2 regions of the Streptomyces sp. NPDC018947 genome follow, and region 2 is predicted to be linked to the other one. Evidence: riboswitches for the same ligand, from Rfam matches in the RefSeq annotation. Region 2 holds a riboswitch; the other holds the start of a gene.
The links. Region 2 has a riboswitch for cobalamin ahead of ACH499_RS12945 (energy-coupling factor ABC transporter permease). Riboswitches for the same ligand answer to the same signal wherever they lie in the genome.
Positions count from the first base shown of each region.

Region 1: another riboswitch for cobalamin. It lies ahead of ACH499_RS00330 (cobalamin biosynthesis protein); the one in region 2 lies ahead of ACH499_RS12945 (energy-coupling factor ABC transporter permease).

Region 1 covers NZ_JBIRZD010000001.1:71,118-75,924, forward strand. Annotated here, with positions in the region: gene ACH499_RS00315 (class II aldolase/adducin family protein) at 26-700, opposite strand; gene ACH499_RS00320 (inorganic phosphate transporter) at 936-2,189, shown strand; gene ACH499_RS00325 (hypothetical protein) at 2,224-2,445, shown strand; cobalamin riboswitch at 2,593-2,743, shown strand; gene ACH499_RS00330 (cobalamin biosynthesis protein) at 2,848-3,813, shown strand; gene ACH499_RS00335 (cobyric acid synthase) at 3,810-4,807, shown strand, end outside.
Region 2 covers NZ_JBIRZD010000005.1:247,530-252,336, forward strand. Annotated here, with positions in the region: gene ACH499_RS12930 (energy-coupling factor ABC transporter ATP-binding protein) at 1-230, opposite strand, end outside; gene cbiQ (cobalt ECF transporter T component CbiQ) at 227-976, opposite strand; gene ACH499_RS12940 (energy-coupling factor ABC transporter substrate-binding protein) at 977-1,324, opposite strand; gene ACH499_RS12945 (energy-coupling factor ABC transporter permease) at 1,321-2,016, opposite strand; cobalamin riboswitch at 2,046-2,231, opposite strand; gene ACH499_RS12950 (globin domain-containing protein) at 2,382-3,671, opposite strand; gene ACH499_RS12955 (potassium channel family protein) at 3,854-4,342, opposite strand; gene ACH499_RS12960 (chloride channel protein) at 4,399-4,807, opposite strand, start outside.

The sequences.
Region 1 (4,807 bases), on a different contig from region 2:
GGTAAGCGCCGGCGTGCCCGTCCCGTCAGGTGGGCTGGCCGTAGCCGCGCAGGCGCCGGGCGGCCTCGTCGAGCTGGGCGGGGGTGAGCAGGGCCGGGGTGCGGCCCGGGACCGAGGAGGCGGTCAGCCACAGGCGGCACATCCACTCGAGCTGGGCGGTGCGGTCGTATGCCTGGTCGAGGGTGGCGCCGTAGGTGATCGTGCCGTGGTTGCGCAGGAGGCAGCCGGTGCGGCCGGCGAGGGCGTCGAGCATGCCGCGGGCGAGTTCGGCGCTGCCGTAGGCGGCGTACGGGGCGACCCGGACGGGGCCGCCGAGCGCGGCGGTCATGTAGTGGACCGGCGGGAGTTCGGTGAGGAGCAGCGAGAGGGCCGTGGCGTGCACGGCGTGCGTGTGGACGACGGCGCGGGCGTCGGGGTCGGCGCGGTACACGGCGAGGTGCATCGGCAGTTCGCTGGTGGGGACCAGCGTGCCGAGGACCTGGCGGCCGTCGAGGCCGACGCCGGTGACGTCGCGCGGGGCGAGCCGGTCGTAGGGCACGCCCGAGGGGGTGACGAGGACCGTGTCGCCGACGCGCACGGAGACGTTGCCGGAGGTGCCGACGACCAGTCCGTCGGACACCGTCCGCCGGGCCGTCGCGACGAGTTCCTCCCAGGCGGCGGCCTCGTCCTCACGCACCTGTCCGATCCGCGATCCGGTCACAGTCCACGCCTCCCGTCGGGCGTCCGCACGCCCTGCTCGCGCCGCTCGGCGGCGGCCTCGCGGCGATCCTGCCAGGCACGTCTCCGGAGAGCACCGGGGCGGGCACGCTGCGCAGGCGTTCGCGGAGGTCACGGCGCCGTTTCCGGTCACCATGAAGCCCGGTCCAGTTCATCTTCCGTTCACCCTGGTTACCTACGTTCGTCCAGCCAATGACCTCGAACGATTGCCTGGGTAAATGGAAAGCTTCTCGCTGATCCTCGCGATTGTGGTGGTAACCGCACTCGCGTTCGATTTCACGAACGGTTTCCACGACACCGCGAACGCGATGGCAACGACCATTTCGACCGGTGCTCTCAAACCCAAGGTCGCGGTGGCCATGTCCGCCGTGCTGAACCTTGTGGGCGCCTTCCTCTCGGTGGAGGTCGCCAACACGATCTCCAAGGGTCTCGTGGACGAGACCGGTATCCGTCCCGAGGTCATCTTCGCCGCCCTGGTCGGCGCGATCCTCTGGAACCTGCTGACCTGGCTGGTCGGGCTCCCGTCCAGCTCCTCCCACGCCCTGATGGGCGGTCTGATCGGCGCCGCCGTCGCGTCGGCGGGCGTCGGCGCCGTCCACGGCGACGTGCTCGTCACCAAGGTGCTGCTGCCGGCCGTCGCCGCCCCGATCGTGGCGGGCGTCGCCGCGATGCTGGCCTCCCGGCTGACGTACTCGCTCGGCCGCAAGGCCGACGGCGAGGCCGCCGCCAAGGGCTACCGCGCCGGGCAGATCGCCTCGGCCGGCCTGGTCTCGCTCGCCCACGGCACCAACGACGCCCAGAAGACGATGGGCATCATCACCCTCGCCCTGATCGCCGGCGGCTCCCTCGCCCCCGACTCGGACCCGCCGCTGTGGGTCATCCTCTCCGCGGGCATCGCCATCGCGCTCGGCACCTACCTCGGCGGCTGGCGCATCATCCGCACCATGGGCAAGGGCCTGACCGACCTCCAGCCGCAGCAGGGCTTCGCCGCCCAGACCAGCGCCGCCACGGTCATCCTGGCCTCCTCCCACCTCGGCTTCTCCCTGTCCACCACGCACTCGGTCTCCGGCGCCGTGATGGGCGCGGGCCTCGGCCGCAAGGGCGGCGTGGTGCGCTGGTCCACGGCCACCCGGATGTTCGTCGCCTGGGGCCTGACGCTGCCGGCCGCCGCGCTGGTCGCCGCGCTCGCCGAGTGGGTCTGCCGCCTCGGCGACTGGGGCACGGCCCTCGTGGCCCTCTTCCTGGTCGGCTCCAGCTTCGCGATCTGGCGCATCTCCCGGCGCGAGGTCGTCGACCACACCAACGTCAACGACGCCGACGAGCCGCGGCCCGAGACGCCCGGTGTGGTCACCCAGGCCATGGCCGCCGTCACCCCGCCGCCCGCCGGCGCCGTGGCCGACGACCTCTCGGCCTCCTTCCCGGACCAGGCCACCACCGACTCCAAGGCCCCCTCGGCCGCCACCACCGTCTGAGCCCGCGTCCCGGGTACGAAGGAAGCGAACCGCCATGACAATCGACTGGGCAGCCCTCGGCTCCGTCTTCGGCGTCTCTCTCGTGGTCACCGTGGCCCTGGTGGCCCTGTTCACCCTCGGCATCGCCGGCCTCTCCCGCCAGGAGCGGGCCGCCGCCCGGGGCGGCTCCGCCGCCCTTGCCGTCACCGGCGCCTACGCCTGCTTCGCGGCCTGCGCGGCCGCCGTGGCCTACGGCATCTACCTGATCGTCGCCTGACCCACCGGGCGGCTTCACCGGCGCATCCCCGAGCGGGGTGCGGGGCGCGCACCCGCGTCCCGCACCCCGCTCGGCGCGCGTCGGCGCACACCGCCCGCGTGTGGGCCTCCGCACACTCCCCCCTCGCAGGTCAACAGCAAGTTGACGGGTGTTCGCGGGGCGTGGTGGACTGCCGGAGCCATTACGGCGGCAGGAGAGGAAGCCGGTGCGATTCCGGCGCGGTCCCGCCACTGTCACCGGGGAGGTACCCACGTACCGCCCCGGGAGCCAGGAACTCTCACCGCCGATCTCGTCGAACCAGGGCGTGGACACCCTGAGTGAGGACATATCGCCATGCGCGGCTGCCGTACCGGGCTCACCAGCGACGTACTTCCGCTTCCCCTTCCCGCGGCCGGCTGAGCCGTGCGCGCCGAACGCGTCTTCGCGTACGGCGCCGCCGCCGGCCTCCTCGGCGACCTCCTCCTCGGCGATCCGCGCCGCGGACACCCGGTCGCCGTGTTCGGCCGTGCCGCCGGCGCCGTGGAACGGGTGCTGTGGCGTGACCACCGGGGCTGGGGCGCGCTGCACACCGCCGTGTGCGCGGGTGGCACCGTCGCCGCCGCGGCCGCCGCGGCGCACGCCGTACGCCGCTCCCCCGCCGCCTCCGTCACGCTGACCGCCGCCGCCACCTGGGCCGTCGTCGGCGGGACCTCGCTGGCCCGCGAGGCCCGCGCGATCGGGCGGGCGCTGGACGCCGGGGACGTCGAGGCGGCCCGGGCCCGGCTGCCCCACCTGTGCGGGCGGGACCCGCAGGCGCTGGACGCCGACGGGATCGCCCGGGCCGTGGTGGAGTCCGTCGCCGAGAACACCTCCGACGCGGTCGTGGGCGCGCTGGTGTGGGGCGCGCTCGGCGGAGTGCCGGGGCTGGTCGGCTTCCGGGCCGTGAACACCCTCGACGCCATGGTGGGCCACAAGTCGCCCCGGCACCGGCGCTACGGCTGGGCCTCGGCCCGCCTCGACGACCTCGCGGGCTGGCCGGGAGCCCGGCTCACCGCCGTACTGGCCGCGGCGTCGGGCGGCGACCCGCGCGGTGCCGTACGGGCCTGGCGCGCCGACGCCCGCCGGCACCCGAGCCCCAACGCCGGGCCCGTCGAGGCGTCCTTCGCCGGCGCCCTCGGCGTGCGGCTGGGCGGCACGCTCTCCTACGGCGGCCGGGTCGAGCAGCGGCCGGTGCTCAACGGCGCGGCCGGACGCCCCATGCGGGCCGGGAACGGCGACATCGAACGGGCCGTACGGCTCTCCCGGCGCGTGGGCTGGCTCGCGCTGGGCGTGTGCGCGGGCGCGCGGCTGCTCGTCCGCCCCGTCACCAGGAAGGGACATACCTCGTGAACGGTGGTCTTCTCGTCGCCGGCACCACCTCCGACGCCGGCAAGAGCGTCGTGACCGCCGGGATCTGCCGGTGGCTGGCGCGCCAGGGCGTGAAGGTGGCGCCCTTCAAGGCGCAGAACATGTCGCTGAACTCGTTCGTGACCCGCGAGGGCGCCGAGATCGGCCGCGCGCAGGCCATGCAGGCCCAGGCGTGCCGCGTCGAGCCGACCGCGCTGATGAACCCGGTGCTGCTCAAGCCGGGCGGCGAGCAGAGCAGCCAGGTCGTGCTGCTCGGGAAACCCGTCGGCGAGATGAGCGCCCGCGGCTACCACGGCGGGCGCCAGCAGCGGCTGCTCGGCACGGTGCTCGACTGCCTGGCCGAACTGCGGGGCTCCTACGACGCGGTGATCTGCGAGGGTGCGGGCAGCCCGGCCGAGATCAATCTGCGCCGCACCGACATCGTGAACATGGGGATCGCCCGGGGCGCCGGGCTGCCCGTCCTCGTCGTCGGCGACATCGACCGCGGGGGCGTCTTCGCGTCCCTCTTCGGCACGGTGGCGCTGCTGTCGTCCGAGGACCAGGCGCTGGTCGCCGGTTTCCTCGTCAACAAGTTCCGCGGCGACGTGTCGCTGCTGGAGCCGGGCCTCGACATGCTCCACGGCCTCACCGGGCGGCGGACGTACGGCGTGCTGCCCTTCCGGCACGGGCTCGGCATCGACGAGGAGGACGGGATGGGGGTCCCCCCGCGCGGCACGGTCCGGGAGTCGGCCGTCGCACAGCCGGTCGGCGAGGACGTGCTGCGGGTCGCCGTGTGCGCGGTCCCGCTGATGTCCAACTTCACGGACGTGGACGCGCTGGCCGCCGAACCCGGCGTCGTGGTGCGGTTCGTGGACCGTCCCGAGGAACTGGCGGACGCCGACCTCGTGGTCCTGCCGGGGACGCGCGGCACCGTACGGGCCCTTCGGTGGCTGCGGGAGCGGGGACTCGCGGACGCGATCGCGCGCCGGGCGGCCGA
Region 2 (4,807 bases):
TCGTACGTCACCGGCCGCCCCTCGACGCTCAACCGCCCCTCGCGCGGCCTCAGTCCGCCGCTCAGCAGCCGCATCAGCGTCGTCTTGCCGCTGCCGTTGCGGCCCAGCAGCGCGAGCGCGCGCCCCTCGCGCACCTCGAAGTCCAGACCGCTCAGCACGACCGGCCCCTCCTCGTACGCGAAGGACGCGCCCCGCAGGGCGATCAGCGCCGGTTCGGCGGTCTCGCTCATGTCAACGGCCTTTCCAGTACGAAGGTGAGGGCGGCAAGTGCCGCGAGCAGCGCGAGGCTCGCCGCCGTGAAGGGCACGGAGACCCGGGCCCCGGGCACCAGCACGCGCAGCGTCCCGTCGTAGCCGCGCCCGGCGAGCCCGGCCTGCAGCCGGGCCGCCCGGTCGAAGGCCCGTACGAACGCGGTGGCTCCGAGCCCACCGAGCGAGCGCCAGGCGGCGGCCCGCGTGGTGTGCCCCAGCCGCGCGGCCTGTGCCTCGCGGATCCGGCGCACCGAGTCCAGCAGCAGGAAACTCATGCGGTACGTCACCAGCGCCACGTCCACCACCGGCGCCGGCACCCCGGCCCGCACCAGACGGGGCAGCAGATCGGACATCGGCGTGGTGAACGCGAACAGCAGCACCCCGAGCGACGCGGCCGACGTACGCAGCAGCAGCTCCCCGGCGCGCACCGCCCCGCCGTCCGCCACGCCCACGACACCACCGGGACCCCCGACCCGCACCAGCAGCGGCAGCGCACCGGTCACGCAGAAGCCGAGCGGCACCCGGTACGCCCGCCACAGCCGCCGCCCGGGCACACCCGCCGGTCCGAGCAGCACCACCAGCGCCGCGAGCAGCACGAGTGCCGCGCCCGGCCAGGGCGGCAGCGAGATCGCGAGCACGGTCAGGCCCAGCCCGAGCACCGCCTTGTCCACCGGGTGCCGGTGGCGCCACCGGCTGCTGTGCGCCGCCGCGTCGATCGGCAGCACTCAGTCCCCTTCGGACGCGGGCGCGTCCCGCCGGGCGGCCCGGGCCGCGCGTTCCTCACCCTGGCGCCGTCCCCGGCGCAGGCCGAGGCAGTACGCCAGCACCCCCGCGCCGAGGGCCGCCTGCGCGGCGAACAGCGCGGACTCGATCTCCCCGGACGGCGGCTCGAACAGCGGCGAGAACCACGGTTCGTAGTCCGGCTCGATCTCCGTGATCGTCTTCTCGGCCTCGGCGTCGGACCCGGTGAACGGCTCCTCCTTGTGGTCGCCTAGGCCGAGCACCAGCGGCAGCACCGCGAGCGCGGCCACGGCGAGCAGCAGCAGGACGTTGATCTTCGTGTTGCGGCTCACCGGGCCATCGCCTCCCCGCGCTCGCCGGCGCCGGCCGGCAGCACGCCCAGCCGGGTCAGTTCGCCCTTGCTGGACTGCACCAGCAGGCGCGTCACGACCACCGTGAGCAGGCCCTCGCTCACCGCGAGCGGGATCTGCGTGACGGCGAAGACGGACCCGAACTTGCCGAGCGCGCCCAGGAATCCGCTGCCCGGGTCCGGGAAGGCCAGCGCGAGCTGCACGCTGGTGACGCAGTAGGTGGACAGGTCGGCGACGAACGCCCCGAAGAACACCGTGACCATCAGCGGCACTCCGGATCGGCGCAGCAGCCGGTAGGTGCCGTACCCGGCCCACGGCCCGGCGATCGCCATGGAGAAGACGTTGGCGCCGAGGGTGGTCAGGCCGCCGTGCGCGAGCAGCAGCGCCTGGAAGAGCAGGGTGATCGTGCCCAGTACCGCCATGACCGGCGGCCGGAACAGGATCGCGCCCAGGCCCGTCCCGGTGGGATGCGAGCAACTGCCCGTGACGGAGGGCAGTTTCAGGGCCGACAGGACGAACGTGAAGGCCCCGGAAGCCCCGAGCAGCAGCGTGCTCTCGGGATGCTCCCTGACCTCACGGGTGAGTGACCGGACTCCGTGGACGACGAACGGCGCGGACGCGACGCCCCAGGCGATCGCGTGCGCCGGAGGCAGAAAGCCCTCGGCTATGTGCATGACTCGGCAGACCCTCTCCAGCACCTCGTGGATGGACGACGCGCCTTGGCCGGTCTCCTGGCTGACGGGTACCACCGCCCGGACTCCGCCTTCCCGGGTCACGAGGACCCAGTGGCTGCCCGCGAGGGCCGGAGCCGGACTTCCCGATTCACAGTGGCGAGGGCCGCACCGGCATCACACCGGATTTCCCGTTCACCAAGGCGTGGTGACAGTAGTGCGCCCACCGGGGCGGTGACAAGCGGCCCCACCCTTCGGCACGGGCGTCGCCGGGCCCGCCGAAAGGCCTCGGAGCTGCGGAAACGCCCGCAGCTCCGGTTCCTCGTCCGCCACCCGTGGCATCGGTCACGCGCCCCGCGGCCGACGGCTCACCGCAGGGCGGAGCCGGCCAGGTGCGCCAGGTCCCGCGGCCCGGCGGGCAGCGGGTCGTGCCGGACGTGCTCGGCGGGCAGACCGGCGTGGGCGAGCGCGGCCGTCACCGTGCGGACCATGTCCGGCGGCCCGGCGAGCAGGGCCCGGTCACCCGGTACGGGACCGCTGCGGGCCACCGCCCGCGCGAGCCGGTCGTACGGCCCCTCGTCCGGCGAGCCGCCCGCCACCGGGACCACCGTCAGCCAGGGGCAGCGCTGTTCGAGACCGGTCAGGTGGTCGGTGTCGTACAGGTCGGCCACGGCGCCCGTGCCGAGGAACAGCCGCACCCGGCGTGCCCGTTGCCCGGGTGCCGAGCGCGCACGGCGGTCGACGTCCCGCAGCACCGCCTTCATCGCGGCCCAGCCGGTGTCCCAGGCCACCAGCAGCAGCGCGCCCGCGGAGTCCTCCCCGAGCGCCAGCTCGCCCTTCGGCGGACCGAGCCGCACCTCGTCGCCGGGTCCGGTGCCGTGCACGAGGGCCTCGCTCACCCCGCCGGGGCCGGTGCACCTGACGTGCAGCTCCACCTCCCCGTCCTGGCCCGGCGAACCGGCCAGGTAGTACGGGCGCCAGGTGTGCGGCAGCCGGGCGGACTCCACGGCCGTGTACTGGCCGGCCCGGTGGCGGAAGGTCTCGTGCGGCAGGACCCGCAGGACCGCGAGATCCGGCCCGCACATCCGGTGGTCCGTCACCGTCGCCCGCCAGAAGGGGGGTTCGCGCAGGGCGGCGTCCGCGCCCCGGACCATCGCGTCGACGCCGAGCCGCAGCATCCGCGTCCAGGCCCGGTCGAGCTCCACGCTCCAGTGGTCGCCCGCCCGGAGGCGCACCGCCTCGCGCAGCGCCTCCTCGAACGCCGTGTACTGCGCCGGGCGCACCCCGAGCTTGCGGTGGTCGCGGCCCAGTTGCGTGAACCGCTCGGTGATCTCCTCGGGCCGGTCCAGATGCTCGATCTGGTACCAGAACGCCCGCGCCAGATGAGCCTCCTGGAACGCCATCGTGGCCGGGAACAGCGACCGCAGCGAGGGATGCCGGGCGAACAGCACCTGGTAGAGGTCCCTGATCAACTCGTCGAACGGGCCCACCAGATCGAGGTCCCGCATGATGATCCGCTGGTCCGCGGCCCCGTCGTACGACTCCTCTGCCGCGGGCCGCCCGCCGGTGTCACCGCCCGAGGAGAGCAACTGCCGCCGCAACCGCATCGCGTCGTGCCGGGCGAGGAGTGTGTGGTACGTGGTGCCGTCCTTGCTCATGGTCAGCAAACGCTCCGCTTCTGACGGACGCCTCTGGGCATGTCTGTGCTCCTTGCGAAAGGTGTCGCTGGGGTAAAAGCGCAGGTCAGTATGGCATTGAGGGCAATTGCCCCAAGGTCCCCGGGTGGCGGGGACGTTGGGCCCTCGACAACGGGAGGCGGATGTGCTTGCCGCCCTGCCGGTCAGGGCCGCCGTTCCTGTTCGGTGCGCCGCAGCACCGTGGCGCGCACCCGCTGGGTCAGCGCGGTGCCCGCGGCGGTGAGGAAGACGAAGCTGTAGAGGATCTGCAGCATGGTGACGATGCGCGCGCTCTGCCCGCGGGGCGTGATGTCCCCGTAGCCGACGGTGGCGAGGGTGACCACGGTGAAGTACAGGGAGTCGACGCGGGTGACCAGGCCGCGGAACTCACCGGGCTGCTTGGCCATCGCGTAGTAGGTGGCGGCGAAGACGTGCACGGTCAGCAGGATCAGCAGCGCGATGACCACGCCGGGATGGCTGTCGCGGCGGTCGGTGAGGACCTGGTGGATCTGCCGGAGCAGCAGTGCCGCCACGGCGCTCAGGACCAGGCCGAACAGCACCCAGCTCAGCACGGGCCGGTGGGGACCCAGGTGATCGAGGGGGAGCAGGAAGTAGGCCACGACCGTGCCCACCGCCGCGGCGGCCCGCAGCAGCCAGGCCCGGACCGTACCCGCCCCGGGACGCCGGACCCCGCGGGCGTCCCGGGGCGTCACCGGGCCGCCTCCGGTCCCGCCTTCGCCGGTGCCCCCGCCTTCGGCTCGCCGCGGCGGACCACTTGGGCCACGACGAACGAGACCACCGACGCGACGACGATCAGCGGCATCTGGTCGTGCGCGTCCTTGCCCACCAGCAGCACCGCCAGCACCGAGCTGGCCAGCGGCAGCCCCGTCACCGCGGCCGCTGCGGCGGAGATGCCGAGGGCGAGGGCCGGGGTCGCGCCGAAGCCCGGAAGTCCCGCACAGGCCATGGCCGTCGCGGCGCCCAGCAGTACGGCGGGGAAGATCGGACCGCCGCGCAGACTGCCCAGGGCGATGCCCCAGGCGAGGCCCTTGCACGCGACCAGCGCGACCAGCGCGCCCACGGACAGGGCGTGCGGGTGCGCGGCCAGTTCGGCGAGG